DNA from 2 places in the Blautia fusiformis genome. Region 1 is predicted to be linked to the other one. Evidence: riboswitches for the same ligand, from Rfam matches in the RefSeq annotation. Region 1 holds a riboswitch; the other holds the start of a gene.

Region 1 (16,135 bases):
CCGATCTGGAACAATCCTGTCTCAGACTTGCCGGGATATATGATAATATCGCACAGATTTCCACTTTTTTCTGCTGTGGAACACCTCATGAAGGCGTGGAAGGAATCCGCTATTCCTATGAAGAGGCTCTTTCTGTTTTTCATAACAGAACTGCGTCTTCTTCCGGATTTCTTTATTTCACGCCCCAGTCCCATTCCGGTGATTTTACATTAAAGCCTCTGGTTTATAATGATATCCTGATCTTTCTGCGCCAGCAAAATTCACCGGCTCTCTGTAAATATATTGATGAATATTTCAACGATATCATCACAAAAAAAATCCATATCCGGCAGACCTGGAGTGTAGCTGCTGCTTTTCTTACTGTACTTGACGGTTTTATCACGGAGTGCAGTCAGCGTGAAACGCTTTTTCCTCTTCTGGAAAACGCCCTGAATACTTACCAGAACTGCCAGAGTGCCCTGCAGTTAAAACAACTGCTCCAGTCTACCTGCAAGGCAGTTCTGGATTCTCTTGCTGATGAAAAAAATCCGCGGAAGTCAGCTCTTGTATCCCAGGTTCAGGAATATATCTGTCTGAATTTTAATCAGCCGGATCTTCGTCTTGAAACCATTGCTTCCCATTTTTTTGTCAATCCCCAGCATCTCTCTGCTGTATTCAGTCAGGAATCCGGAGTTACACTTACCTCATATATCAATGTCTGCCGCATGAAAAAAGCCAGACAGTTTCTTCTGGAAGACAGCCCTTCCATTCAAAATGTAGCTTCTTTATGCGGATTTTCTGATTCCGGATATTTCAGCAAATGTTTCCGGAAATATTACGGAATCTCTCCAAAAAACTTTGTATCCCTGACTGAAAAGAACAGTTATCCAGGTTCTATCGGCATATGATCTTCGCCTCATTAAAGCGTAACGTTTCACCGCTTCATCTTGTTAAAATTACATTTTACTCTAACATATGTTTTATGTAAAATGCAAGTTCTTTTTATTGTGCAATATCCCGGAATGTGTTAAGATAGAACTTGCGACTTTATACAAATAGCAGTTTACCATACTGCAATAATGAGGTGAATTATGAAAGAAAGAGAGAAACTCGGATCCCGTCTGGGATTCATCCTGATTTCTGCAGGCTGTGCCATCGGAATCGGAAACGTCTGGAAATTTCCTTACATGGCCGGACAGGGCGGTGGCGGCACATTCGTACTGTTTTACCTGATCTTCCTGGCCCTTCTTGGACTTCCTGTTATGACTATGGAGTTTTCTGTTGGACGTGCCAGCCAGAAGAGTCCTGTCAAAGCATATTACGCACTGGAAAAACCAGGACAGAAATGGCACATCCATGGATATATCACTCTGATCGGATGTTATCTCCTGATGATGTTTTACACCACTGTTACAGGCTGGATGCTGAATTACTTCTATATGACAGCCACCGGTAAATTCCAGGGACTTGATTCCGACGGTGTTGCAGGACAGTTTACCAACATGCTTGGCCAGCCCGTTACTATGGGATTCTGGATGATCGTTGTTGTTATTGCAGGTGTTTTTGTCTGCTCTCGCGGTCTTCAGAACGGACTTGAAAAAGTTACCAAGGTTATGATGATCTCTCTTCTGGTGATCATGGTTGTTCTTGCCATCAACAGTTTTACCATGGATGGTGCCAAAGAGGGACTGAAATTCTACCTGATCCCGGATTTCGAGCGTATGAAAGAGATCGGTATTATTTCTACCATTACCGGTGCTATGAACCAGGCATTCTTTACTCTCAGCCTTGGTATCGGTGCTATGGCTATCTTCGGAAGCTACATCGGAAAAGATCATGCACTGCTTGGTGAATCCATGAATATTGCGCTTCTGGATACTTTTGTTGCGATCACCTCCGGACTTATTATTTTCCCGGCATGTTTCACATTCAATGTTGACCAGACTTCCGGACCGAGCCTGATCTTCATCACACTGCCGAATATTTTCAACCACATTCCGCTTGGAAGACTGTGGGGAAGCCTGTTCTTCATCTTTATGTCATTTGCAGCTTTCTCTACCATCCTGGCTGTATTCGAAAATATTATTTCCTGCGGTATGGAGCTTACCGGCTGGAGCCGTAAGAAATCCAGTCTTATCAACGCGATCGCGATCATCCTTCTTTCTCTGCCATGCGTTCTTGGTTACAACGTATGGAGCTGGAGCGGATTCGAGGTATTCGGAGGTGCGGTTCTCGACTTCGAGGATTTCCTGGTAAGCAACCTTCTGCTTCCGCTTGGCTCTCTTGTATACCTGCTTTTCTGCGTTTCCAAACGTGGCTGGGGCTGGGAAAACTTCACAAAAGAAGCCAACACCGGAAAAGGCATGAAGATCCGGAAATGGATGCGCGGATACATCACTTATATCCTGCCGCTGATCATTCTGTTTATCTTCTTCTTTGGTCTGTACGATAAGTTTTTTGCATAAAATAAAACTTTAAATAAAACACCCCTGACGGATATCGTATGTGATTTACACACGCGATTTCCATCGGGGGTGTTTTTGTTGAGTCAGGCGGATATTCACAGCCTGCATTCTTCCCGATACAAGCAAGTCCCCTCACCGCGTATTGCTTTTCGTAATTGAAGCAGGGAACTCACTTGATTCAGTTAAGAATTTTACCTGCCCAGCAGCTCCAGTACTTCCTCCCTGCTGATCAAGGCCTGGCCGATTCCCTCGCCGCCTAAGATCTCGTCAGCCAGTTCCCGTTTTCTTTCCTGAAGGGCACGGATTCGTTCTTCTATGGTGTCTTTCATAAAGAGGCGGTAGACACTGACCACGTTCTGCTGACCGATGCGGTGGGCACGGTCTGTTGCCTGATTCTGCACGGCAAGATTCCACCAGGGATCATAATGGATCACAATATCAGCTGCCGTAAGATTCAGGCCTGTTCCTCCTGCTTTCAGAGAAATGCAGAAAACAGAAGTATCATCCTCATTAAATGCATGTACCATCTGCGCACGTTTTTCCTTGGAAGTAGCCCCCGTCAGCATATAAAAAGAAACCTTTGCTTTTTTCAGACGGACAGCCAGCACATCCAGCATGGTAGTAAACTGGGAAAACAACAAGAGCTTATGTCCGCCATTCACCGCATTCTGAACCAACTCCATGCACATCTCCAGCTTGGAAGAATTCCCTTTGTATCCTTCATATACCAGTCCCGGATAACAGCAGATCTGCCGCAGCCTCGTGATCTCTGCAAGGATCTGCAGTTTAGAAGTGCGAAACTCCGCATCCGACTGCATCCCAAGCATCAGGCGAAGCCGTTCCGTATGGGCCTCATACAGCTCCTTCTGCTCGCTTTCCAACGGGGAAAACATATCTTTTTCCAGCTTATCCGGAAGATCCTTCAGCACATCCCTCTTCAATCTCCGCAGCACAAAAGGACGGATCATTTTCTGCAGACGCTCCATCGCATCGGAATTGCTGTACTGCACAGCTGGAAGCTCTATTTCCTTGCGGAATTTCTCATAAGAATACAAAAATCCCGGCATCAGAAAATCAAAAATACTCCACAGCTCACTGAGCCTGTTCTCCACCGGTGTACCGGTCAGCGCAAGCCTGAATTCCGACCGGATCTCCTTCACAGCCTTTGCCACCTGAGTTCCGTGATTCTTGATATACTGCGCCTCATCAATGATCTGCACAGCAAAATCCAGGTTCTGATAAGCCTTCAGATCCCGTTTCAGAAGGTCATAGGAAGTGATCAGAACCTCCCGTTCTCCCGCATTTTTGATCAGTGCTTTCCTCTCCTTCACATCACCAGTCACAACGGTAGCCGGAAGTCCCGGCGCAAAACGTTCAATCTCGTTCATCCAGTTAAACACCAGCGAAGCAGGCGTTATCACAAGGGCACGTCTGTTTTCTCCCGGCGCAGATTCCTGAAATTCTGACCAGAGAAATGTGATCACCTGGAGGGTTTTTCCAAGTCCCATATCATCTGCCAGAATCCCTCCAAACTGATTATGCTTCAGAGTTTTGATCCAGTAAAAGCCCTCTTTCTGATAGCCCCGGAGGATTTTTTCCTGCTCCCTGGGAATCTGAAATTTATGTTCTTCCATTGTCTGCATGTTCCGGATCAACGCACGAAAGGCATTGTCCTTCTCTACCTTGATCAGATCGCCGCCCTTCAGCTGACTGTCCAGATACATAGCACGATAGGCCGGAACCTGAGTCTTTCCTTTTTTCAGTTCACGATCACTGATCTGCAGTCCATTTTTCAGAGCAGAAAGCTCCCTGAGCTGACCATCGGAAACATCCAGAAAGCTGCCATCCTTCAGGCGGAAATATTTTTTCCTGCGATCGTACCTGGAAAGAATATCAAAAAGCTGCGCCTGATCCATCCCCTCCACATCCAGATCCAGGTTCAGAAGTCCGGCTGACAGAGAAACACCAAGACGGATATTTGGCAGCTTTGTCACCCGCATCTGTTTGATCGCCTGGGAAATATAGACAGCTGCAACTTTCTGCATGGCGAGGATGCCTTCGGTAAGAAGCTGATAGAGTTTTTCTTCAGAATCTGTCGCACTTTCCCGTCCCTGAATATGCAGTACTGAATTAATATCTGCGCTGTTCATATCCACAGGTACCTCTTCTACAAACGGCTTCTCCGTCTTCCCGGCCCGGCAGTCCAGGGCCAGCTCCAGCCGCTGTGCGTCATACCCGTTAAAATACCTCGACAGCAGTGCAAACACCCTCATCTCTCCTGGAATATCCCTGGTGCGGGCAGACACATCTCGGTCAAAAACCGAAAATTTATCCTTCCCGTAAACAGAAAATGCCTTACAGGTGATCCAGTCACGCTCCGGCGCATCCAGATAGATCTCATATGCAGCCTTGTAGCATTCAAGACCTGTTTCTTCCGGGAAATCCCTGAGATCACAGTGGAAAAATTTTTTCAGGGAAGGAAGCAGCTCACGCACAAACGCAGGCACATCCGGTTCATCAATAAAGCCTCGGCCTGCAGGAAGCCGCTCCAGACAGGCAACAAATTCCTCCACTGCTCCAAGCTCCTGCCTGGAAACCAGATATACCTTCGCATTATCAAAATACATATGATACCGTATGCCTGTCACACTGTATACCGGCGCGATCTCAAGAGATAACCCCTGATCCTTCTTCCGGATCATCAGCGTCCTGTCCGGAATTTCTCTGACAGAATGCCATGTTGTCTCCGGATCATTGTTCATTTTGAACTTGAAACTTTTTTCGCCAAGTATAAGAAGCAGATCCTCAAGTTCTTTTCTGTCAACGGTAAGATCCCTCACCTTTTCCACAGCTATATTCTTCAGCTGTTCATATCTGGACATGTAAGTGCCGTGATGATTCTCGACCCATTCCCGGATAAAGGCCAGCACGCTTCTGGATCCTTCTGAAAAGGCTTCATCTGAATGGATAAATTCCAGATTTTTTCCATAAGAAACCTTCTCATTATGATCCAGATTCCACACAAAGGCCAACACATCCTTGAGGATATATTTTTTCTCACAGCCAACGCGGAATTCCACGGTAAAACAATTTCTCACAGAATTAAATTTCAGGCAGGTTTCCAGCTCCACCCTGCCAAAATACGGATCCCCGGAAAACGGAAGCATACGGCTGTATAGCTGGCGATTAAGGAGGCTTTTCAGCTCAACGGTGGTTTTCGTTGCAGGCTGCCCTGGTCCGGATAAAGCAGCCGGAAATGCTGTTCCGCTGAATAACTCTGCCTGCTTCTGTTCCTCATCCTGCTGTCTGCGGATTTCCACACGCTCATAGGCCTTACGGTCTCCATATTCCAGAAGCACTGCCACGCAATGCTTACAGATTCCGGAATAGCTGCGAAAGGCCGGGCAGTCACAGTATGCTTCTTTTATGCGGTCCGCTTCTGTATCATACTGAAAGCCTGTATTGTATACATTACGCCCACTTCCCTTCACTGCTGCAGATATTTTATCCACAGCTCCTTCCGACTTAATATCCAGCGACTGGATCCTCTTTCCGGTACGGTAAATATCAAGACCTCTCTGATATGCCGTTGTATTACAAAGTGCCCGTATGGCTGTTCGTTTAAGCATGCATCTTTCCCTTCTTTTCTTATCGCGTTTCTTCCATTATAAAAGGAGACCTGCACTGTGACAAGTCTCCTTATAGTACTCATTGATATCTCATTCCTGATCTGCCTATAGCATTTCCATAAAATCCCGCATCAGGTTCAGCTGCTCTGAAATGAATTGCTGCATCAGACGTTCCCGTCATACGTTGGTACAGATAACTTTCTCAGCAGGCTTTCCTTCTTGCTTCATCCTCTTTCCGCTCTTCTCCGACTTCTGTCATCAGATACGGATCAAGAACCTCTTCCAGCTCTTTCTCAGTCATGATCCCTTGTTCCAGAACAAGTTCCCGGACAGACTTGCCAGTTTTTACTGCAGTTTTTGCGATGGTTGCAGACGCCTTGTAGCCAATATGCGGGCAAAGAGCCGTTGCGATTCCTGCACTGCTTTCCATCAGGTCTTTGCAGTGTTTGCGGTTTGCGGTGATTCCTGTGATGCAGTTTACGATCAATGTATCCACTGCTTTTTCCAGAGTCGTAATGGATTCAAAAAGATTACAAAATACAACCGGCTCAAAAGCATTCAGCTCCAGCTGTCCGGCTTCTGCCGCCATGGTAATGGTGGTATCATGTCCTACGATGTGGAAAGCAACCTGGCTTACTACCTCCGGAATGACCGGATTTACCTTACCTGGCATGATGGAAGACCCATTCTGCTTTGCCGGAAGATTGATCTCACCAAATCCGGTTTTCGGGCCGGAAGACATCAGTCGAAGATCGTTGCACATCTTGGAAAGATCCACCGCACAGGTTTTTACTACACCGGATACGGCAACAAAGCCGTCCAGATTTTCTGTTGCGTCAAAAAGGTCCTCAGCCTGTTTCAGCGGATAACCTGTAAGCTTTTCCAGATTTGGCACGATCTTATAAAAATAAGAATCAGAAACATTGATAGCAGTTCCCACTGCAGTTCCTCCAAGGTTTACGGTATACATTTCCCTGTGAGCCTTTTCGATACGTTTCCGGTCTCTGGAAACCATAGACGCATAACCGTGGAACACCTGGCCAAGACGGATCGGAACTGCATCCTGAAGCTGTGTACGTCCCATAGTGATCACATCATCGAACTCCTCTGCCTTTTTTGCAAGCTCCTTCTCAAGTCTTATCAGTGCTTTTTCCAGAGGTGCAAGAAGATCCAGAACGGTAAGCTTACCGGCCGTCGGGATCACATCATTGGTGGACTGCGCCATGTTTACGTGATCATTTGGATGGACCATTTTATAGCTGCCCTTCGGACATCCGAGGATCTCACCGGCTCTGTTTGCGATCACCTCATTCATATTCATATTTGCGCTGGTTCCGGCACCACCCTGAATGGCATCTACGATAAATTCCTCAGCCAGTTTTCCTGCGATCACTTCATCACAGGCTCTGACGATGGCATCTGCCTTATCCTCCGGAAGAAGCCCTGCATTATTATTAGTGATAGCTGCTGCCTTTTTAATCTGTGCCAGATTCCTGATAAATACCGGATGAAGCTTTGTACCTGTAATAGGAAAATTCTGTTTTGCCCTTAAAGCCTGAACTCCGTAATAAGCCTCTGCAGGCACTTCCATAGTTCCGATTGAATCTGCTTCCAGTCTTGTTTCTGTTGTCATTTTGTCATCCCTCTTCTTTCTTCTGATCCTGTGCACATCTGATTTGCCCGTCCTCTGATCTCATTTTTTCAGTCCGACGGATATTCACTGTTTACAAATCATTCTGTTATTTTCATTTTTATCAGCAGCTGTTTTTCTGATGCCTAAGAAACTAACACTTTCTTTGTGGCTTGTAAATACTTTTAAGGGAAAACCATGATTATCCGTGTTTTTCAATAGTTTACATTAATCTTTTTAAGAATTTCTTTTATTTTTCTTATTTTTATTAAGTCGTTTCTTGTGTTGTGATAACACACGCAGTATAATCAATACAGAAAAACATATTTTCAATCCACTTCCCTACGCAGCTCTGTACCAGTTACAAATAACATTTTTCATCGAAAGGATACATTCTACATGGAACACAAACTCGACAACATCGACCGAAAGATCATCGAAATGCTTCAGAAGAACGCCCGCACTCCGGTAAAGGAAATCGCAAAGGAAGTCTTCCTCTCATCCCCCGCTGTCTCCGCCAGGATCGAACACCTCGAAAAAAACGGGCTGATCACAGGCTACCACGCCCAGATCAACCCAGTATTTCTCGGTTATCATATAAAAGCATTCATCAACCTGGAAGTAGAACCCAACCAAAAAAAAGACTTCTATCCCTTCATCCAGTCCATCCCAAACGTCATCGAATGCAACTGCGTCACCGGCGATTACTCCATGCTCATCGAAGTAGCCTTCCGCTCCACCATGGAACTGGACCACTTCATCAACGAACTCCAGCAGTTCGGCCGCACCAAAACACAGATCGTATTCTCCACCAGCGTAGAACACAGAGATCTGCCGGTGGAGTAACCCCCACCGGCATTTTTTATAAACCATATCACATTGCTCTACCAGCCGACAGCGAAGCGCCTCAGACAACCGGAAACTCAGCCTTTCCTCCCAGGCATCCAGCGCAGCGCTGATGCCTCATCGCATTCCCGGCAGACCACTCAACCCAACATTTACACCCAAACTCCCGAGCAGCCACCCTCCCCTGACGCCTTGAAAAACCAGCCCGTGAGGCGTGTGCTGCCTGTCGCCGGACTCTGCAGGAGGGGAGCTGATTCTTGGCTGGCGGAAATCTGCGTTGTTTTTCAAAAGTCCGCTGTCTGAGCGGCTGCAAGACGCGAGTTCGGACTTTTGGAAAACGGTTTTAGCAGAATTCCGGCAGCCTAGAAGCCAGCCCCCGACGAAGCCCCGGCGACAGGCAGCACACGCCTCACGGGCGTCCGTATTTCAACAAAAAAAGAACAGCAATGAACCTCAAATCCACCACTGCTCTTCACTCATGTCCTAAATCACTTTCCCATCAAAGCAACAATCTTCTCCTTCAGCTCCCGCGCATTCTTCTTAGGATCCTCCGCCTTCATGATCGCAGAAACAACCGCCATACCACTCATACCGGCGCCCTCAAGCACATCCATATTCCCGGCATTCAATCCCCCGATCGCAACCGCAGGAATCGGAACCGCCTCACAGATATCCTTCAACGTAGAAACCTTGGTAAGGATCGTCACCACCTTAGTAGTAGTAGGATAAATCGCCCCCACACCAAGATAATCCGCACCATCCTCATAAGCCTTCACAGCAGCCTCCACCGTCTTGGCAGTAGCCCCCACGATCTTATCCGGTCCCATCAGCTTCCTTGCCACAGCAACCGGAATATCAGAAGCTCCAACATGCACACCAGCCGCATCACAGGCCAGCGCCACATCCACACGATCATCAATGATCAGTGGCACATTGTAACGATCTGTGATCTCCTTCACCTTAAAAGCCTTATCCAGATACTCCCGTCCACCCTTATTCTTCTCGCGAAGCTGGACCAGAGTCACACCACCCTTACAAGCCTCCTCAACCGTACGAAGCAAAGACTCCTCCGTATGATAAGAACTATCCGTCACCAGATACAACGTTACATCCAAATCTTTTCTATCCATCCTAATCCCCTCTTTTTCAGTACATTTCAATCTTCAACAGATCCAGCAGCTGTCGATCCGAAAGCCCATAGATCTCATCCAGCAGATTTACCTGAAAGCTTCCCGGACCGCGGGAAATCTTCTCCGCTTCCTCGCCGGCGATACCCATAAGTGCAGTACCAAGCACTGCCGCAGCCAGATAATTCCCGGATCTCCCATTTAATTCCATCTCAACGCCAGACCAGACACCTGCCTCTATACTATCCGTCATCTCTTTCGCAATATTATCTTCGCACCCCGGCAAAAACGCCGCAGTCAGTGCACCGACCATACAGCCGGTTCCTGTGATCCCGGACAGCGCCGCACTGCCATTTTGTACCAGAACAACCCGTTCACCATCCGTAACAAAATCCTGTTTCCCGGTAGCCAGCACGATTGCCTGATTATTTCTGGAAAAAGCCTGAAGCACTTCACTGACTCCATCGATATTTTCCTCAGTCAGAGCATCCTCGACACCCGCATCGATTCCGATCGCATGAGACGGCAGCCCGGAAACAGCCAGAAGCTCTGACATATTTCCCTTCAGCACTGCCGGATGACCGATCCTTAAAAGCTCCCGTGCCAGATCCAGCCTGAGATCACTGCAGGCAACCCCTACCAGGTCCAGAAGAACCGGAATCTTATTTTCCATCGCTGTTCTCATAGAACGCTTCATTGACTCGATCCTGGCATCGGTAATATTCCCGAGATTCAGCATCAGCGCACCAGCCGATGCCGTAATATCTGTCACCTCTGCCGGATGCTCCGCCATGATCGGCCTTGCACCTACTGCAAGGACCACGTTGGCACAGTCATGGATCGAGATCGGATTGGTGATGCAATGGATCAGCGGCTTTTCTTCTTTAATTCGCTTTCGCAGTTGTAAAATTCTTTGTCTCATATGTTTTTGAACCCAAAGCTGCCTGGAATTTCACCAGAAGACCTGCTTTACTCAGAGCCTTCAGGAAAATATAGGCAACACATCCTCCCATTGTGGTTGCTGCAAGGAACATCGGCGTATAATAAAATGCTGTCAGTCCGCCTCTTCCCATCAGGAATGCCATCACCGGATAAGAAACCATGGATCCGATGATACCCGTTCCAAAGATCTCACCGATCACCGCGCAGATGATCTTGCCTTTGGAAAGTCTGTAGAACACACCTGAAAGGAATGCGCCAAATACTGCACCGGTCAGTGCAAGTGGCGGGATTCCCATGAACATCATACGGATCACGCCGATCATGGTCGCACAGAGAAGGGAATACCACGGTCCCATCAGAACCGAGCATACGATATTGACAAGATGCGCCGTGGGGCACATTCCCTCAATCCTCAGGATCGGTGAAATAACGACACCGATCGCAACCATCATTGCCAGCATTACCATACGAAGCGTGTGCATCCTTTGTTTTTCCATAGTGTTTTTCCTCCCTGAAATATCAGGCAGAACCCTGTCAGATCCGGGCAAAAGCTTCCCGTCTGCTGCAGTCTGCCCTTAGATTTTGGCGGTCGAAGTTCCCTTACTTCCTCTCACTCCGAAAACACGGATTCCCATCGCTTACATGATCCTTCCGGAAAAATCCTCCGGAATATCACTCTCCTGCCAGACATTAAGGCGCTCCCCTTCCTGCCCGCTCTTTCGCAGAAGCTCCACATGCAGTCTCTGTCACTTTCACATCCCCCCATTGTCAGACCATTCCAGTTCCATTCCTGCATCCGAAAAGAGCGCATCCCATGGCAAACTCCACGGAGACACGCTCTCAGATCACAATCCCTCCGTTGGCATTACCCAAATCAGGTACGGTCGAAGATCTATCTTCCTCTCAGCCTGTCACACAAGCTCCCGCTGGCTCTTTTCTTTTCTGTTTTTCAATATAGCACACACCTATCCCGTTGTCAAACCTCCACTGCTTATTGCTCTTTGCACTCCCGCCGGAGACGTTACTGTTCACTCCGTTCTCAGCAACACGCTTCGCGATGCACAGAATTTATGCTAATCGCATAAATTCGCGCGGTATGTCTCGGGTTTTCTGTGACCTTCGCTCACAAAAAACACCTCGCGGAATATTACCAGTAAACAGTAACCCGGAAACTTTCCTAATTCAGTTAAACAATTATTTTGGCATAAAAAACTCCCTGCTTCACTACTTTTCATAGTAAAACAGGAAGTATATAAATCTTATTTTGAAATCTCGTCGATCAGACGCAGCTCCTCAGCTGTAAACGGTGCACAGTGGATCGCTTTCACATTATCAAGGATCTGCTGCGGCTTGGAAGCTCCGATCAGAACACTGGTAACTTCCTTATGCTGAAGCAGCCAGCCAAGTGCCATATCAGCCAGCTTCTCTCCACGCTGGGCTGCCAGATCGTTCAGTCTCCGAATCTGATCCAGACGCTCCGGCGTCAGCACACTTTCCTTAAGGAATCTTCCATCTTTGCGGATACGGCTGTCCTCCGGGATCCCGTTCAGGTAACGGTCTGTCAGCTGTCCCTGAGCAAGAGGGCTAAAGGTGATCAGACCTTTTTTCAAAATGCCGGTGGTTCTCTTGAGACCGTTTTCTTCCACTGTTCTGTCAAAAATGGAATACCGGTTCTGGTTGATCACAAAGGGACATTTCAGATCCTTCAGGATCGCTGCCGCCTGGCTTAAGGTTTTTCCATCATAATTGGAAAGTCCCACATAAAGGGCCTTGCCCTGCTGAACCGCTGTTGCCAGCGCCCCCATAGTCTCCTCAAGCGGAGTCTCCGGGTCCATTCTGTGATGGTAAAAAATATCCACATATTCCAGACCCATGCGCTTCAGGCTCTGGTCAAGGCTTGCCAGAAGATACTTGCGGCTGCCCCAGTTTCCATAAGGGCCCTCCCACATATCATAGCCTGCCTTTGTTGTGATGATCAGCTCATCACGGTATGGCATCAGTTCTTCTTTCAGGATCTTGCCGAAATTCCGTTCCGCACTTCCATAGGCAGGTCCGTAATTATTGGCAAGGTCAAACTGTGTGATACCATTGTCAAAAGCTGTGAAACACAGCTGCTTCATGTTTTCATAATCAGAAGTATCTCCGAAATTATGCCATAATCCAAGAGACACCTTCGGAAGCATCAGGCCGCTTTCACCGCAGCGGTTGTACTCCATAGTTTCGTAGCGTTCCTTTGCAGGTGTGTACATAAAAAAGACCTCCCATAATGTAGCATGATTTACATTTTCTGTAACTACTTTTACTATACTTCACCGGCCCTTATTTCGCAAAACGGATCATATTCCAGCTGTGTTTTGTAAATACTGCCTCCAGTTTTCCGCCGTCCAGCTTTGAGCACTCTGCACTGGCTTTTACAGGAACTACATTCTCGGGCTGCGCCTCTGTATTGACTGCCTGAAGATTATCGTTACTCAGCACGATATGCTCTACGATCTTATATCCCTCAAACTGTCTTAAGTCACAGGAAATTTCCATATCCTCATCCAGGCTCTTGTTCACTGCAAAAATCGTCAGCGTATCCTTTTCCTCATCCCAGACACATACAGAATCCAGATATGGAGCTTCGCCATAAGTCTTGCTCTCATATACCGGTGTGAGAACCTGTGTATTGAGGACGGTTCCTCTTCCAAACACGCTGGTCAGCATATATGGATAAAAGATCGTCTGGCGCCATGCACCGGTGTCGGAGGTCATGATCGGCGCAATAACATTTACCAGCTGTGCCATGCAGGCGATCTTTACACGATCTGCATGACGGAGAAGTGTGATCAGCATACTTCCCACAAGAAGTGCATCCTCAAAGTTATAAACATCCTCCAGCTGATGGGGCGCCTGTACCCATTTTTCCAGCTTCTTGTCCTGCTCATTGCTGTGGTACCATACGTTCCACTCGTCAAAGGAAAGGTTGATCTGTTTTTTGCCATGTTTCTTTGCTTTTACGGCGTCACAGATGGAAACCACACCGGAGATAAAATCATCCATACCTTTGGAGCATGCCAGGAAATCTGCGCTGTCCCCGTCCCGATTTCCGTAGTACTGGTGAAGTGAAAGATAATCCACCTGATCGTAAGCCTCGTCAAGAACCGTATACTCCCATGAGCCAAAGGTAGGCATTTCCAGATTGGAGCTTCCGCATGCAACAGTCTCAACCTCCGGATCCATAAATTTCATCAGGCGGGCAGTCTCTGCTGCAACTCTTCCGTACTCTGACGCAGTTTTATGTCCCATCTGCCACGGACCATCCATCTCGTTTCCGAGACACCATAATTTGATATCATGCGGCTGTTCATAGCCGTGAGCCTTACGGAGATCACTGTAATAGGTACCACCCTTAAAGTTACAGTATTCCAGAAGATTTTTCGCATCCTCCGGTCCTCTTGTTCCCAGGTTTACTGCCATCATCACATCGCTGCCGGCTTTTCTGGACCAGTCCATAAACTCATTGAGACCAAACTGATTGGTCTCGATCACACCCCAGGCCAGCTCCGTTCTGGACGGACGCTGAGCTTTCGGCCCGACACTATCCTCCCAGCGGAATCCGGATACAAAATTTCCGCCCGGATAACGAACGATCGGTACCTGAATCTCTTTTACCAGCTCCAGAGTATCCTTCCGGAAGCCCTGCTCATCAGAAAGGGGACTGCCTTCCTGATAAATGCCCTCATAAACCGCACGTCCGAGATGTTCTATAAAGGAACCATAGATCCTTTTGTCTGTTTTTCCGGTGAGGAAATATTTGTCCACGATGATCTGCGCTTTTTTCATTGTAAAAATCCTCCTGTAAATTATTATTTTCTGCTGCTACCGCATTTAGCTCTGTTTCCGATTCCGCCGTATACCGGCTCTTACGCCTCTGTTTGCTCACACCCTCCCAGGCAGACCGGAAATCAACCGTTTCTATGTTTCATTTTACCATCCTGTTCTATCCATACCAGTGATTATCTTCCGAAACAGTTGACTTTTTTTCCGGTAAGATTTATCGTAAAGACAGTCTTACAAGATGGACGTCCCTCTGTCACTTTACTCTATACTTCCAGGCAGAAAGTTCTTTACAATGCCACAGTCGGATTGTCTGATCTACGTAATGAAAGGAGCCCGGCATTTCCATGGATTTTACCTTAAATTTCTGCGAATACAACCGTTCCAACTCCGATTATGACAGGATTTTCCGTCCGGAGGGAAGCGGTGATTATCTTTTTCTTTTATTTAAAACACCAATGAAGGTTTATCTGGGCAGTCAGCTTACCGTTACCCGGGAAAATGCCTGTATCTTTTATACCCCAGGAAATCCCCAGCATTATCAGGCTGTGCGAAAATTCCGGAACAGTTATGTCCATTTTTCCTGCGGAGAAAATCTGGCAAAACGGTTCGGACTTCCCTGCAACGAGATTTTTTACCCTAATGACTGCCAGGAGATCGATCGCTGTATCCGGAAACTGCAGCATGAATATCTGGCCAGAGAAGCTTTTTCCCGGGATTATGAATATGCTCTGCTCTGCCAGCTGATGATCACTGCCACACGGGAACTCCGTAGTACAGATGCCGGCAGTTCTTCCGACTCGGAGCTATACAGCCTGTTCCAGAAGATCCGCCTGGAAATGCTCACCAATTACGAAAAGCCATGGACAACAGAAAAGCTCTGCGCCATGGCTAATCTCGAAAAAAGTCAGTTTTATTCCTGTTACCGGAATTTTTTTGACAGCACCCCTCATGCTGACCTGAATCTGCTCCGTCTGGAAAAAGCCAAAAATCTGCTCACCAACGAAGCTCTGCCTGTTCAACAGGTGGCTCTACTGTGCGGATTTTCAAATCTCTCCCACTTCAGCCGGTACTTCCGAAAGAACTGTGGCTGTTCGCCCAGTGAGTGGGCACGCCGCCCTTGACCAAAAGGATATTCACACTCTGCATTCACTGCGCAGGCAATTTGTCTGATCTGATCACCGTGCCGCATTACACTTCTCATAAGCAAACAGTGCCGCACCAAGCGCACCACAAAGCTGTGCCTCATCACAGATATAAAGCTTCGCTCCCAGCTTCTCCTCCAATGCCTGGATGATACCTTTATTTCTGGCAACACCACCGGTCATCATGTATTCTCCCGGATTCTTTTTGCCAAGGCGGGCTGCAAGAGCTCCTACCTTGGAAGCAACAGATACATTCAGACCATGGATGATATCTGCCACGTCCTTATTCTGGGCAACCAGGGAAACTACCTCGGACTCTGCAAATACAGTACACATGCTTGAGATCACTACGTTCTCTTTCCACTCCAGGCCACGGGTACTCATCTCCTCCAGGGAAAGTCCAAGAGTACGGGCCATCATTTCCAGGAATCGTCCGGTTCCTGCTGCACATTTATCGTTCATCAGGAAATTTTTTACCGCACCGTTCTCGTCAATGCTGATCGCCTTGATATCCTGACCGCCGATGTCGATAACTGTACGCACATTCGGATTC
Region 2 (16,135 bases), on a different contig from region 1:
TGATCCAGGTTGTCACCAATCTGATCTCCAATGCAGAGCGTCACACCCAAAACGGAACCATCACCATTTCTCTTACCGGCGAACCGGGCTGGCAGACCATCTGCGTCTCCGACACCGGAACCGGCATGTCAGAAGAAATGCGAAAAAACGCACTCAAGGGTTATGTTTCCGCTGATAAGGATTACTGGCGGCACGGCATAGGCCTCTATGTCTGTCATCAGATCATCACTGCCCATGGCGGCAAAATATGGCTGAAAAGTAAAGAAGGCGAGGGAACTCAGGTGTTCTTCTCACTTCCGGAGGAGGAATCATAAATGAATGAAAAGAAATCACTTATCCTTATAGTCGAGGATGAAGAACAGGTGCTGAATACCAACTGCCGGATGCTGCGGCGCCGTGGCTACGATGTCCGCACTGCACAGACAGCCGCCGAAGCCTGTCATCAGCTTGAAGAACAGCTGCCGGATCTTCTTATCCTGGACATTATGCTTCCGGACGGAAACGGTCTGGATATCTGCCGCCGCTTCCGCGAAAAAACCATGAATCCGGTTCTTTTTCTCACCGGAAAAAGTGATATCCGGGATCGGGTAGAAGGACTTCAGCAGGGAGGCGACTATTATCTCACCAAACCTTATAATTTCGATGAATTTCTGGCCGTGATCCAGATGCTTCTGGAACGCCAGAAACGAATGGAAGAAAAAATAAAAGAAAAATTTCAGTCCTCCCGTCAGATCACCATCGGCAGCCTGCGGCTGGATCTTTCGGACGGCCATGCATATCTCAATAATGCCGACACAGGCCTTACCCGGACCGAATTCTCTCTGCTGCGTCTCCTTGCAGAAAACCAGGAGAAGATTTTTTCTGCAAAGGAGCTCTACGAAGCGGTATGGGGCAGCTGTGCAGGAACAGATACCAGCACGGTACGGCGGCATATCTTTAACCTCCGGACCAAGATCGGTGCCGAAGATACCGATGAGTATGACATTGTCTCGGTTTATGGGAAGGGATATCTTTTTACCTGCCGGTAAGCCGGCCTTTTCACGATCGGATAGCATATTTCCAGACCTGTACGCAGCTTTCCGTAAATGTCTCTTTTTCTTCACATTTCCGGATATCGGGATCTGTCTGTTACAATGTACTTAACAGACAGATCTTTTTTATTTGTAAAAATTTATGATCAAAGAATAGTAAGCAGCTAACTGCTGCGCAATTTATCAGGAGGTGCCTATGCATAAAAAAATCTTAGTTCTTTTAACAGGCGCGATCGCTCTTTCCATATCTGCAATCCCGGTCCTCGCTTCTGACCCTCCAACCGATGACGGTCAGCACATCTGGCAGGATGAAAACGGAGATTACTGGTACCGCAATGGTTCCGAGGATGAATATATCGGGGAAGGTAATTATGCCCCTGACCCGGATTCCGGTGAACTGATGGAAGGCAACGATGCCGGCTGGACCGAACAGGACGGTTATTTTGAGCCTCATTATTATTATGAGGACGGCAGTGTGTGGCTGGAAGATGCCACCGGAACCACATATATTGGCTCCAGAGATAAATATTATATTGATGACTACGGCAATCTTCAGGAATATTCCGATTCTGAAACTGATTCCTCCTCCGGAGATTCTTCAGAAGAATCCTCCGATACCAGTGGAAACTCCTCCTCGCAGGATTCCGATTCTTCATACCCAAATTCCTCTTCCGATACAAACACGGAAGATTCCTCTGAATCGGAAAAGCGCGGCGAGCTTCATATGCGGGTTGGATTCCCTGCCGATGATACGATCAGAGAATCCATGCCCGAAAAAGAAGGTTATTTCGAGCAGCGTTCCGTAAATGGCGGAAAAAGCACTGCCTTTGTTTTAAAAGTACCGAATTCCTCTCTGGAGGATTCTTCCCTGAAGGGTTTTCTGGCAGAATACTATCCGGTAAAGGGTGAGATCATCACCAAAAAGGATCTTACCTTTGAATCTTATCCTGCCACGAAATATCAATACTTAACCGAAGTCAACGAAGAAGAAAAAAATGTAGATGCTCTTGTATGCCAGACTGACGATTATACATTCGGACTTTTTGTCCTGACTCCGTCAGACACCTATGATAAGGCCGCCGAAAAGGAAGCCACAGAGCTGATCAAATCCATAGATTTCGTTTACGCAGAGCGTGTGGATATGGCCATGACGGATTACTTCCAGGTCCTCACTCCGGAGCGCTGGAAATATCTCTGCCGTTATGAAACAACCGAAACCGAAAATGGTGGATATAAACTGACTTATTACAATGAGGATGTTCCTGTACTGACTCTGGAAGCCAGATATTACGATGGCGAAGACCAGCCTCTGGACAGTGTATGGCAGGGCTATCTCGGCCGTATCGAAACCGTCGACGGCAAAAAATACGATCTTCTGTCCACCATCAGCCAGTACTCCAAGGACGCCTCTGATGAATGGAAGGAAATGTATGACACTTATCTGGATGTCATAAACGGGATCCGTATAATGGACGGCTGTTCCCTGACCGAAGGAAGCCATGCCTGATCCCTTGTGATTCACATTGTCCCCTCTGCCGTTATTTTGCAGACCGGAAGATCCATAGCTGCATGAGATGTTGACAGTGCTATATATCAGATATAGATTTTCCAGTCGCAAAAGGCACATCATATTTACATAAAAGAAGCTGCAAACTCTGTTTTTTCACTGTTCTGCAGCTTCTTTGTGTTATTCCGTCCGACTATATCTTCTGCTGTCTATCCTTCGTAAATCTGATCAAAAATCCCTCCATCTGAGAAATGTGTTTCCTGTGCCTTTTTCCATCCGCCGAAATCATCAATGGTGACAAGATTGATGTCCAGATTAAACACATCGGAGTATTCCTTCAGAATATCCTGGTTTGACGGACGGTAATAATTATCACCGGCGATCCTCTGTGCTTCATCGGAATAGAGATAATTCAGATATTCCTCTGCCACATCTCTGGTGCCTCTTTTGTCTACGACTTTATCGACTACTGCTACAGATGGCTGTGCAAGGATGCTGATGCTTGGTGTTACGATCTCGTAGTCGTCCGGATAATCCTTTACGGAAAGATAGGCTTCATTTTCCCAGGCGATCAGTACATCACCCTGTCCGTTTTCCACGAAAGAGGTCGTTGCGCCTCTGGCTCCGGTGTCCAGGACAAGTACGTTTTTGTAAAGATCTCCGATGAATTCTTTAATTTTGTCCTCGTCTCCGTTATATTTATCTTTTGCATAGGCCCAGGCTGCCAGATAGTTCCATCTTGCTCCGCCGGAGGTTTTCGGGTTTGGTGTGATCACACCTACGTCTTTCTTTACCAGATCGTCCCAGTCTTTGATGTTCTTCGGATTTCCTTTTCTCACAAGAAATACAATAGTCGAAGTGTAGGGAGCGCTGTCCTCCGGAAATTCATCCACCCATCCGTCATCGATGAGTCCTGCATCCTGGATCGCATCCACATCATACTCCAGTGCCAGTGTTACCACATCTGCTTCCAGTCCGTTGGCAACCTCAAGTGCCTGTTTTCCTGAGCCTCCGTGGGATTGTGTGATGTCCACATCCTGCCCTGTCTTTTCTTTCCAATGCTTCTGAAAGATCTTATTATACTGTTCATAGAGCTCTCTGGTGGGGTCATAGGATACGTTTGTAATGCTGACACTGTCCGCCGCATAAGCGGTTGCTCCTGTAAGACTTCCGATGGTTACTGCTGCCAAAAGGGCTGCTGTTGCTGATTTCCATTTTCTTTTCATAATACTTTTCCTCCTGTTTTTCTGCCTTTATTTTTGTTGTTGGCTTATTATAAACACGAGTAAGTCTTTATGAAAACTATAGAATCGGAAACCGTTTTCATGCTATCCAAAATTCCTGGTATTCCTACCTTAAAAAACAGCAGAAAAATCCCGGAAATCGGTAAATAAACATATGATTCCGTATAAAAATTTCCATTTCAGAATATTTACAGAAAACGTAATCAGCCTTGTATTTACAGTATTTCTGGTGATTTTTTATTTGATATTCAATTCTTCCAGCAGCTTTTTCATATAATTTTCATCTTTCATAGCCTTATCAAGGTCTTCTGTACGGTTCTCTTCCAGAAGTTTTTTTGACAAAAGCAGTCCCTGCTCCATTCCTTTTTTCATTCCTTTTTCCATTCCCTCATCCAACAACATCTGTCCAAGTCTTGTCATAGATATAACCTCCTTAATCTCATCCAGATCTTTACTATCCAAAAACTTATCTGCCAGAGTATATAACATTGCCATTGTTTTTTCTGCTGTTAGGCCACGTTTCTTTTTGGATAGTATAACTGCTTCTTTGATTTTTTCCTTAATCTTCATATTCCCAGACATTAATGGTGTCAACGATAGGCTTGCATAATCTTCTTCCGTAAGCTCTGTTCCGTCTTCTTGTTTTTGTCGTATTTTTTCAAAAACCTCATCTGCATTTCTATCCTTGAGATATATCGGTTGTATCCGATATGTAAACAGTCCCATATTCAATTCTGTCTTAACCGATTTGATTCCACCTGAATAAATCACATAGGTTATAACATTTTTTCCTGTTTTATGTGAATATACCGCATCATAGGCAAGAAATCTGCGCAAATCATTTTCTCCCTTGTCGGTTGTCTGGAATTCTATATGAATATAAAATCCTTCTTTAGTCAGAAATGTAAAATCCATATATAAAGAATGAATAGTAAGTTCTATCAGCTCTGTAGGACCAAGATTCACAAATTCATAGTCAATTCCAAGACTTTTCAGGATCGTATCACGGAAATAATCAAATCCCATTTTCATAATAGCATCTTCATGTTTTGTATTTGCCATGTGGCACCTCTTTTTTAGTTCAGTATCGTTATCGGCTGTGCCTTGAAAATGCTTTTGTAATTTTACTCTGACTCTTTATCTTATGTGAATTTTATTATTCTTAATCGTCCTCCTTGTTATATTTATTTTATCAGACCCGGACTAAAAAATCATCATTACTCTTCCGACAAATTCTTCCTTTATTTTCTATCCGTTTTTATTTTATGGTTATCCACACCCACCCCGGAGAAACATTCTCCGGGGTGGGTGGTTTTCCACATATTCCACAGAAGTTATCCTCTTCTGTCGTGTTTTCACAGATAAATATAGTCGTTCATGACTGGCTGCAGTCCGTGGTCTTTCAGGGCGTTGAAGACTTCGTCCACAGACCTTCCGTCGGAAATCTCAAACTGATCATCACCTTTATCCTCAATATCATCCACATGGCTTCCGATTCCGGTGCTGACACCTGCAGAGATCTTGGTTGCTGCGATATTCACCAGATTGTCACGGACACGCTCACACTCTCTGGTGGATACAGTAATACTTGCAAACGGCATAAACAGACGATATGCACAAACTACCTGCAAAAGCTGCGGTTCGTGTACATCCTTCGGGTTGATCCTGTCGTTGTTGATGATCGGACGAAGTCTCGGGCAGGAAAAAGCGATCTCTGCGTGTGGATATTTTCTCTGCAGAAGATATGCATGATATCCCGTTGCAAAAGCATCCTTGCGGAAATCATCCAGTCCCAGAAGTGCCGCAAAACCAACACCTCGCATGCCGCCTTTTAACGCACGCTCCTGTGTATTTAACCTGTATGGAAAAATCCTCTTGTGGCCTGCCAGATGCAGAGTTTCGTATTTATCAGAATTATAAGTCTCCTGGAAAACTGTCACATAATCTGCGCCGCATTTGTGAAGATATGCGTACTCATCAGAATTCATCGGATACACCTCAAGACCGACTACCTTGAAATATTTCCGGGCGATCTCACAAGCCTTTCCGATATATTCCACATTAGATTTCGTTTTGCTCTCTCCGGTAAGAATCAAGATCTCCTGGAGTCCGGTTTCTGCAATGGCTGCCATCTCTTTCTCGATCTCATCTGCATTCAGCTGTGCGCGGCGGATCTTGTTGTGGCAATTAAATCCACAGTAAATACAGTAGTTCTCACAGTAGTTTGCAATGTAGATCGGTGTAAACATGCAGATACTGTTTCCAAAATGTTTCCTTGTTTCGATCCGTGCAGCCTGTGCGATTTCTTCCAGAAGAGGCAGCGCTGCCGGTGAAAGCAGTGCTTTAAAATCCTCCGGTGTACGGTTGTCATGAACAAGCGCTCTCCGTACATCCGCTTCTGTGTACTTATCATAATCATATGCGTTCATTGCGGAAATAACCTGATCCATTACATCAGATTCTTCCAGCTGTTCCATATCCGGAAGGTACTTCATGTGATCGATACGGTTCTTTTTCATATCTTCCAGAATTTCTTCATTTACAATACTTTCATTAAAATGGCCGTCCTGCTGACTGGCCTGTACTGTTTCTGCCATTGTTGTTGTGTCGCTCCTCTCGTACTTTTATTATTTTCAAATTTGTAATATTTCAGTATCTGTTTTTAGCCATTCGTTTTCTTTTCTGCTCTGGTTGATCTGCATCAAGTGAATATTCGCAATCCGCTTTCGCTACACAGATTTCCCCTTAATAACCGTATATTTCCGAGTCTTTCAATATACTGTCATTATTTTACTCATGCAAAAATCCGGTCAGCGGTGAGGATGCACTTGCACCTCTCTCCAGAGTTCTTCCCATACCGGAAAGATATGCACTTCTTCCTGCCTCAATAGCTTTCTTAAAGGCTTCCGCCATAACACGGACGTCTCCTGCAGTTGCAATGGCTGTATTTGCCATAACTGCTGCAGCACCCATTTCCATAGCCTCACATGCCTGTGACGGGCGGCCGATTCCTGCGTCCACGATGATCGGAAGGTCGATCTCGTCGATAAGGATCTGGATGAATTCTTTTGTACAGATTCCTTTGTTGGAACCGATTGGAGAGCCAAGTGGCATTACACAGGCAGCTCCTGCATTCACCAGATCTCTGGCTGCATTCAGATCCGGATACATGTATGGCATAACTACAAAGCCCTCTTTTGCAAGGATCTCTGTTGCCTTGATGGTCTCGTAATTATCCGGAAGAAGATATTTGGAGTCATGGATAACTTCGATCTTTACAAAATCTCCGCATCCAAGCTCGCGGGAAAGTCTTGCGATACGAACTGCCTCTTCTGCATTTCTGGCGCCGGACGTATTCGGAAGAAGCGTAACATTCTTCGGAATATAGTCCAGAATGTTCGCAAGTCCACCCTCATTTGCACGGCGCAGGGCAAGTGTTACGATCTGAGTTCCTGCTTTTTCAATACATGCTTTTACAAGCTCCAGGGAAAATTTTCCGGAACCAAGGATAAAACGGGAAGTAAACTCATGGCCTCCCAGGATCAGTTTGTCTTCATTTGTGTTTGCTGTTGTCATTTTTTATGTCCACCTTTCTTTATCTGTTTGCAGAAAATATTTCCACCGATTTATAACCAGCGCCTTCTTCTGCCAGATCATTCTTCATCTGCATTTTTTCAGTAACTTATCTGTCAGTTACTGCCGTGGTATATCTACCTAATTTTATCTCTATAGCGACATCAGCAGCTTCCGCCGCCCATAAACTGCAGAATCTCCACAACATCGCCATCTTTCAGTACTGTTGTATCGTAAGTGTCTCTCTTAATGATCTCTTCATTCAGCTCTACTACAACCTGCACCGGAACATAGTTACATGCTTCCAGATATTCTGTTACTGTCACCGGCTTTTCCAATGTTCTGCTTTCACCATTTACTGTGATCATGATCTCTCCTTTCCGGAAACTTCAAAAGCTATTCGTCAATAAAAAAGAGTTCACAAAGAAATACACCCGCGGTGGTGCACCCCTTCATGAACTCAGTTCACTCTCAAATTTCCCAATATTCAATTGTCGATACCGGGGTTAAAAGCATTCGCTCTTGATCCCTTCCCTGTAAATCCTGATCTTACGTATTCAATCGGATAAAAACATCCGCATCCAATAAAAAAGGAGATACACCAAAGTATCTCCCGTAAATCCATCTTATACGTTCCTACGTTGGCATTATCCAAATCAGGTATAAGGGTCGAAGTTGAAGACTTCCTCTCAGCCTGCCATCACAAGCTCCCCTGTTATTTACATGAGTTAGTATAAAACGATTTCTAATCAATGTCAAGTCGGAAAGATTTAAGCTACCTTTCACCTTTCACTGTCTGATTTGCAAGACAGAATTCTTATAATTCAGGAATCACTGTCGTCCATAGATGATTTCCTATTTTCTGGAAATCCCCCTCCAGTGACATCACAGTTACTACTACATCTTTGTCAGGAAACGCCAGACAGAACTGACCATAATTTCCATCGGATCGATAGGAACCGGCTTCCGGATTCATGACAAACTGATATCCATATCCAAAACCGGAATAAAGATTTCCCGGGCTTCCTGCCGCTGAATTATCCACCAGATTGGACGTTGCCATCTTCATGTATGACTCTGGCACCAGCTGTTTTCCATTATAATTTCCCTTGTGAAGAATCATCTGTCCATACCGGGTAAACTCATCAATATTCACATAAAGTCCATTAGCCGCATGCACATGCCCTTTCGGACACAAAGTCCAGTCTGGATTTCCAATTCCAAGCGGCTCAAAAAAGCGATTTCTCAAATATTCCAGAAGATTAACTCCCGCACGTTTTTCAATCGCACAGCTGATCATATAAGTATTAAAATTACTGTACAGCCATTCTGTTCCCGGTTTTTTTATCACTTTCGCATTCTCGAAGAAATATCGGATCCAGTCCGGAGTTGTGTAACGCTCCGGCCAGTCACAGAAAAACAGAGAGCTTTCCAAACCTGTAGTCATTGTCAGCATATTTTCCAGCGTTACATCCCCCAGATATCCTTCCGGATTCTCCGGTGCATACTCTGGAAAAATATCCACAATCTTCTCATCAAGTCGAATCAGCCCTTCATCAAGTGCGATTCCTGCCGCACAGGACACAACACCCTTGCAGGCAGACCAGGTGTTAAGGCGTGTCTTGACCGGCATTCTTTTATATTCTGCCGTTAACTGTCCTTCACGCCATATCTGCGCATACATAACATTGAGATTTTCTTTTAAAGTTTTGATAGCAAATTCATTGATCAGGTTCTGGTCTTTATTCATAAACATTAATCCTCCCACACACTTGTTTCCATCTTTACATCAGGACTTACACTTCTAAACCATCCGTAAGCCATGCATACTACAATGGCTATCAGACTGATGATTACTACCGGAAGTTTCAGGCTTCTGCAAGAATTGATAAAAATGCAGATATATGCAAACAGGCTCAAACAGCAGAGGAAATAATATTTTCCGTTAGAAATATGCATTGGTGATTTTTCCCATGCTTCTGCATGTTTTTTCGGAAGCTGGAAATACGCATAAATCTGCAGAAATGCCAATGCTGATGCCAGAAGCATAATATTATTTACAACATCACTGATAGAAAAGTCCAGTAACACAGGTAATATTCTCATAAGATAAGTAAATGTCATCAGTTTCCAGTAAGCCCCTCTTCTGTTCTGAGCTGCCCATGATTTCGGAAGCCATCCATCTTTACAGGACTGTGCAACCGGAATACAGTTATTGGAAATTGTTGAATTAATGGATGAAGACAGTGCAAGTACCGGACCACCAATCATAAATACTGTGAAAAGTGCCGGATTTAAAATATTTTTTGCAACCAGGGTAAGCGGCTGTCCGGCTACCTGATCCAGAGGAAGCACACCACTTGCTACAATTGCAACACCGCCATATACAACCATCAGTGTCGGAATACAGTACAGAAGTGCCTTTGGAATATCTTTATGCGCTTCTTTTGCCTGTTTACCATAATTCATAATGCAGGAATATCCGTTTGTTGAATATACATACAGCATGATTGCGGAAAAGAATCCGGATGGACCATTGGAGAAAAAGTCTGGTGCTGTAAACTCAAACACCGGATTTTTCAGCTGGAGGCATCCCAGAACAATAAACAGACCAAGTGCAACAAACAGCAGGATAACCAGAATTTTCTGTACCTTCGCCATTACATCCACACCACACAGATTGATGGCAAAGAACACACTCAGGGCTGCAATTCCAAACCATTTCGCATTAATCTGCGGCCACAGGGAATTTGCATACATACCAATTGCCACACCATAAGTCGCCAGATTGATCGTCTGTGGCAAAAATCCTACTGCATACATACCGGCAACTCGTTTGCCGGCCATATCTCCTACCAGAGAATAAAATCCTCCTCCAAGTTTCAGTGTAGATGTGATCCATGGAATTGGTGCAATCATCATAAATCCCCAGATACATGCAGCTACATATGCCAACCATGCTGACTGACCAGTCAAAAGAATTGCCGGTCCGATCAGTGTCAGAACACCCGATCCAATCGCCTGTCCTACACCGATTGTATAAAGATCACTTCGTTTCAGGTAACCTGTTTTTTCTTTTATTTCCTTTACTGTTGACGACATAAAAGCCCCCCTTTTTTATTGACTTTAACATTAATAGTGTAATTAATTCTTTTTCTGACGTCATGTGAATTATTTAATGCTATATTAGCATCTAGGTTTCAAGATTTCTATTGACAATATTATTAAAAATACACACTTTAATTTGTGCATTATTTACATCTTTTTTATATTAAGAAGAATTTTTTACTCCATTATATTGTAATCAAACTTTACACCTGTTATAATTTATTATACTAATCGTACAATACAGGAGGTTTTCATGAAAATAGAACAGTTGATCCGTGAAAAAGTATCTTTCCTTTCTGCCGGTCAGAAGAAAGTCGCCGAATATATATTACAACACCTTGATTCATTCAGTTATTCCACCCTTGCGAAACTCAGCAAGGAAATTTCCGTAAGCGAAACCACTATCATACGCCTTGCCTATTCCCTGGGATTTGAAAGTTTTTCTGAAATGCAGCGTACTGTACAGAATGATATTCTTTCCGTTCCTACGGTTATAACAGACGATTCACGGCTGGATAGCGGAAATTTTTATCAAAACATCATTGCCAACGAACTCCACTCCATGGAAAGCTGGGCATCTCATCTGAATCAGGAAGATATGGATCAGATTGTTACCCATCTGAGCAATGCCAAAAAACGCCTCATTGTTGGTGCACGCTCTTCCTACAGTGCCGCTCTCTGGATGGGAACTCTGTTGAATCAGCTTCTTGGAAATACCAAGGTGGTTCACGAATTTTACGATTCCAATTTCGAATATCTCACAGAAGCATCCGAGGATACAGTTGTTCTTCTGATCTCTTTTGCCCGCTATACCAAATGGTCTCTGAAATATGCACAGATTGCCAAAAATCATGGTGCAAAGATACTCGCCATCACAGACAGCATTTCATCACCGGCATGGGCGCTGGCAGACCACGCTATCATTACAGAGATCAATCTCAATGAAATGGGATTTAACTCCTTCTCATGCCTCTATTGTCTGTTTGACAGTATTGTTGCAAAAATCCGCAAAACCAGGTGCAAATCCATCAGTACACGACTTCATGACCTAGAAGAACTTTATTCAGACTTTGATCTTTTTTACGAATAATAATTTCAGGGGGGGGATTATCATGCAGGAAATTTTAGATATTTTTCTTGAGAAATCAAAGCAACATCATTCCAATATCATCTACGCACAGATATATAAAAATGATCTTCTAAAAGAAGAATTCAGACTTTTTCCGGTCAAAACCCGTTTAAATATATGGTCTATCAGCAAGCCTTTTGTTGCAATGGCCGCAGGTATCGCAGAACGTGAAGGACTGATCACTCTTGATGAATACATTTATCCCTGGTTTGAAAAATATTTCCCTTCCGACCCTTCTGAAAATCTGTACAAGATAAAGATCCGTGATCTTCTTACCATGTCATCCGGTCAGAAAGATCCGCTCTTTTTCTGCGATGGACCAGAGCGATACAGAGAAAAGGACTGGGTGAGATATTTCTTTCAAAATGATTCTTTTCCATATACACCCGGTACTCATTTTGTGTACAGCAATTTTTGTTCCTATATTTTATCTGTTCTTCTGGAAGAGAAATCCGGAACGGGTCTGCTGAATTATCTGCGATATCGTTTCTTTGAACCGGTTGGCATTCCGAATCCGGACTGGACCCTCTGCCCTCAGGGACATTGTATGGCAGCTAACGGACTGTATCTGACGATTGATGAATTGGCTCGTTTTGGACATCTGCTTCTGCATGAGGGTTCCCTGAACGGAAAACAGATCGTCCCAAAAAAATTCGTGATTGATGCCTGTCAGAAACATATCGATTCTTACAATCCACTGACGGAGCATCCGGATTACCAGAGCTATGGTTATGGATATTTCATATATATGGGACCTATGGAAGATACACTGATCCTGTCCGGCAATTACGGCCAATACTGCGTCGTTGATAAAAAACGTCAGATGGTATCCTGTGTCATGTCCCTAGATGGCAATGACCACAAAAAAATCCGTGATGATCTGGTAGATTCCCTTGCAGAATATTACGGTGTGAAAATTTCACATATATAAAAAAATGCCACTCCGCGGCCACATCATATGATATTCGCAATCCGCTAGCGCTACTTGCTCATAAAAAAATGCCGCTCCCGCGGCCACATCATATGTTATTCGCAATCCGCTAACGCTACTTGCTCATAAAAAAATGCCGCTCCGCGGCATTTTTTTATATCACTAACCAATCCTCAACCATAGCTGTATTATGTAGCAGTACTGCCTCATTTCCCTTCGTTACAAAAATCCTCTGCACAAACACATCCACAACTTCGCCTTCCCGGACGGGTTCTTCGTCAAGGCTTCTTCTGGCGCTGAGTGTGGTGTTTCCTACACGGACTTTCAGTTCCAGGCTGCTGCCGCGGAATGCGACTCGTTCTACGATGCCCTCTGTTGCGGAGCTTTTATATTTCTGTTCCTCGTTCTTCTTAGTCACTTTTACAAACTCCGGACGGACAATGGCTTTTTCGCCTCCCGGAACTTCCTCGAAGTGATTGAACACCTGGTAATCATCGATCACAGAAGTCTGCCCGAAAAATCCCGCCGTAAACGCAGTATCCGGATTCTGATAAACCTCCAGTGGAGTTCCCTTCTGCTCGATCCGTCCACGGTTGGTAATAATAATTTCATCCGCCACCTCAATAGCCTCATCCTGGTCATGAGTAACAAAAATACTGGTGATCCCCAGCTTCTCGATCATATCCTTCAGCCAGCTTCGAAGCTCCGTACGGATCTTTGCATCGATCGCCGCAAAAGGCTCATCCAGAAGGAGAAGCTGCGGATTCGGAGCCAGAGCCCGGGCAAAAGCCACTCGCTGTCTCTGACCACCGGACAGCTGACTCGGATATCTTTTCTCCAGGCCCTTCAGCCCGATCAGCTCTACCAGTTCCATAACCCTCTGCTTAATATACTTCTTGTCCGCCTTCTGTACCTTCAGGCCAAATGCAATATTATCATACACCGTCATATACCGGAAAAGAGCATAATTCTGGAACACAAATCCAATGCCTCGCTCGCTGGCAGGCACATCATTGACCACTCTTCCGTCGATGATGATCTCCCCGCTGTCTGGCTGCTCCAGACCGGCGATCATACGGAGAATCGTAGTTTTTCCGCTTCCGCTGGGCCCCAGAAGACCGATCAGCTTCCCCTTTTCGATGCCAAAGCTTACATTATCAGATGCCTTGTAATCCCCATATGTTTTATTGATATTTTTTAACTCAACGTACATCGCCCTTTTCCCCCTTTCCTTTATGCTCCAGAACATTTCTTGCGATCAGAAGGATCACCGCCAGGATCACCAGGATCGAAGAAACCGCAAATGCCGGAACATACTGGAATTCGTTATAAAGAATTTCCACATGAAGCGGAAGTGTATTTGTTTTTCCACGGAGATGTCCGGACAGTACGGACACAGCTCCAAACTCTCCCATGGCTCTGGCTGTACACAGCACAACACCATAGAGAAATGCCCACTTGATATGCGGAAATGTCACCTTGGTAAAAATCGTCCAGCCTTTTGCTCCCATCAGTGCTGCCGCCTCTTCCTCATCGGACCCTATGGATTCCAGAACCGGTATGATCTCTCTGGACACAAATGGAAATGTGACAAAGATCGTTGCCAGGACAATTCCAGGAACTGCAAACACGATCTGTATCCCTGCACTTTCAAGAACAGAATAAAGAGGACTCTGCTTTCCAAAAACCAGGATATAGATAAGACCTGCGATAACCGGTGATACTGTAACCGGAACATCGATCAAAGTGGTAAGGAGCTTTTTTCCCCGAAAATGAAATCTGGTCATTGCCCATGCCGCACACAGACCAAAGATCGTGTTGCATACAACAGCCGCAGCCGTCGCCCCAATGGTCAGCTTCAGCGCTTTCAGCGTGTACTCATCTGTCACCGCCTGCACGTAGCACTGCCAGCCCTTGCTCAGCGCCTGGGTTACAACAACCACCAGAGGCAGTACCAGCATCACAAAAAGAAAGATCACGGAAATCCCGATAAGGATCCATTTCACCGGCCCGGAAGCCTGCTTCTTTTTTTCATCCATTATGCATCCCTCCCTCTGATACGTTTCGTATTTCTTGCCTGCACCAGATTCACACCAAACAGGATCAGAAATGATACTGCCAGTGTAACCAGTGCGATAGCTGTTGCGCTTTCATAGTCAAACTCCTGAAGCTTTGACATGATGATCAGCGGCGTGATCTCTGTATAATAAGGCTTGTTTCCTGCGATAAAAACAACACTTCCGTATTCTCCCAGGCAGCGTCCGAAGGCAAGTCCCGCCCCGGAAAGCATTGCCGGCAGAAGCTCCGGAAGAATAACTCTGCGAAAAACGGTGAATGGCTTTGCACCCATGACACGGGCCGCCTCCTCATAGGAACCGTCCAGCTTCTCCAGAACCGGCTGAATGGCCCTGACTACAAAAGGGATTCCCACAAAGATCAATGCCACCGTGATACCGATCCTGGTATATGCGATCTTAATACCGAAATTTGCAAAAAAGCTTCCCACCAGACCTTTATCGGATGTCAGGGATGTCAGTGAGATACCGGCAACCGCAGTCGGCAGTGCGAAAGGCAGCTCGATCATTCCATCCATGATCCTTTTTCCCGGAAAATCATATCTTACCAGCACCCACGCAAGGACCAGGCCCATAATAGCATTGATCACTGTGGCCGCAAATGCGGTAATAAAGCTTACATAGAATCCGGACAAAACCCTCGGCCGTGTGATCACTTCAATAAATTCCCGAAAACCCAGCCGCGCCGAGTATACTGCCAGAGACGCAAGAGGGATCAAAACTACGATACTCAGCATCGCCAAAGTCACTCCCATTGTCAGTCCAAAGCCTGGTATCACACGTTTACTCTGTTGTTTCTTCATTTCTGTCTCCCCGCTTTTCTATTCTAAGTTTCTGGTCTGTTACAAATTCCCGGTCTGCTGCAAATCTCTGACTCTTCTACAACTCTCTGATCTGTTACAAAATCTCAGGCTCTTCTACTCTTCATAGATCTCATCAAACACTCCGCCGTCTGCGAAATGCTTTTTCTGAACTGCATCCCAGCCGCCGAAATCTTTGATCGTTGTCAGCTTCACCTTCAGGTTAAAAGTATCTGCATGCTTTTTCAGGATCGTCTGATCAACCGGCCTATAGTAATTCTCCGCGATCAGCTCCTGAGCTTCATCGGAATACAGATATTTCAGATATGCTTTCGCAGCTTCTGCATTATCATGCTTTTTCACATTTTCATCTACAACAGCAACGGATGGCTGTGCCAGGATACTGATGCCCGGCGTTACGATCTCGTAATCATCCGGATTATCCCTTACAGAAAGAAACGCTTCATTTTCCCAGGCAATCAGCACATCACCCTGCCCGTTTTCCACGAAAGAGGTTGTGGCACCTCTTGCTCCGGAATCCAGAACCAGGACATTTTTGTAAAGCTTCTTGATAAAGGCTTTCATCTCTGTCTCGTTGCCGTTATATTTCTCATTGGCATAAGCCCAGGCTGCCATGTAATTCCAGCGGGCACCACCGGAGGTTTTCGGATTGGGAGTGATCACCCCCACACCATCCTTTGTCAGATCATCCCAGTCGTGGATATTCTTCGGATTTC

What was found. Region 1 has a riboswitch for thiamine pyrophosphate ahead of thiW (energy coupling factor transporter S component ThiW). Riboswitches for the same ligand answer to the same signal wherever they lie in the genome.
Region 2: another riboswitch for thiamine pyrophosphate. It lies ahead of thiS (sulfur carrier protein ThiS); the one in region 1 lies ahead of thiW (energy coupling factor transporter S component ThiW).

Annotation. Positions count from the first base shown of each region.
Region 1 covers NZ_JAJEPT010000018.1:4,350-20,484, reverse strand. Annotated here, with positions in the region: gene LKD46_RS16695 (response regulator transcription factor) at 1-887, shown strand, start outside; gene LKD46_RS14030 (sodium-dependent transporter) at 1,071-2,444, shown strand; gene LKD46_RS14025 (SNF2-related protein) at 2,636-6,073, opposite strand; gene LKD46_RS14020 (aspartate ammonia-lyase) at 6,276-7,706, opposite strand; gene LKD46_RS14015 (Lrp/AsnC family transcriptional regulator) at 8,103-8,549, shown strand; gene thiE (thiamine phosphate synthase) at 9,038-9,679, opposite strand; gene LKD46_RS14005 (hydroxyethylthiazole kinase) at 9,696-10,598, opposite strand; gene thiW (energy coupling factor transporter S component ThiW) at 10,561-11,115, opposite strand; TPP riboswitch at 11,453-11,555, opposite strand; gene LKD46_RS13995 (aldo/keto reductase) at 11,878-12,867, opposite strand; gene arfA (arabinosylfuranosidase ArfA) at 12,938-14,443, opposite strand; gene LKD46_RS13985 (helix-turn-helix domain-containing protein) at 14,785-15,561, shown strand; gene LKD46_RS13980 (acyl-CoA dehydratase activase) at 15,616-16,135, opposite strand, start outside.
Region 2 covers NZ_JAJEPT010000020.1:39,441-55,575, reverse strand. Annotated here, with positions in the region: gene LKD46_RS14735 (sensor histidine kinase) at 1-314, shown strand, start outside; gene LKD46_RS14730 (response regulator transcription factor) at 315-1,028, shown strand; gene LKD46_RS14725 (hypothetical protein) at 1,228-2,538, shown strand; gene LKD46_RS14720 (sulfate ABC transporter substrate-binding protein) at 2,748-3,764, opposite strand; gene LKD46_RS14715 (RpnC/YadD family protein) at 4,020-4,844, opposite strand; gene thiH (2-iminoacetate synthase ThiH) at 5,138-6,379, opposite strand; gene LKD46_RS14705 (thiazole synthase) at 6,573-7,358, opposite strand; gene thiS (sulfur carrier protein ThiS) at 7,520-7,723, opposite strand; TPP riboswitch at 7,972-8,079, opposite strand; gene LKD46_RS14695 (serine hydrolase domain-containing protein) at 8,173-9,105, opposite strand; gene LKD46_RS14690 (APC family permease) at 9,111-10,457, opposite strand; gene LKD46_RS14685 (MurR/RpiR family transcriptional regulator) at 10,717-11,553, shown strand; gene LKD46_RS14680 (serine hydrolase domain-containing protein) at 11,576-12,523, shown strand; gene LKD46_RS14675 (ABC transporter ATP-binding protein) at 12,678-13,736, opposite strand; gene cysW (sulfate ABC transporter permease subunit CysW) at 13,726-14,562, opposite strand; gene cysT (sulfate ABC transporter permease subunit CysT) at 14,562-15,401, opposite strand; gene LKD46_RS14660 (sulfate ABC transporter substrate-binding protein) at 15,516-16,135, opposite strand, start outside.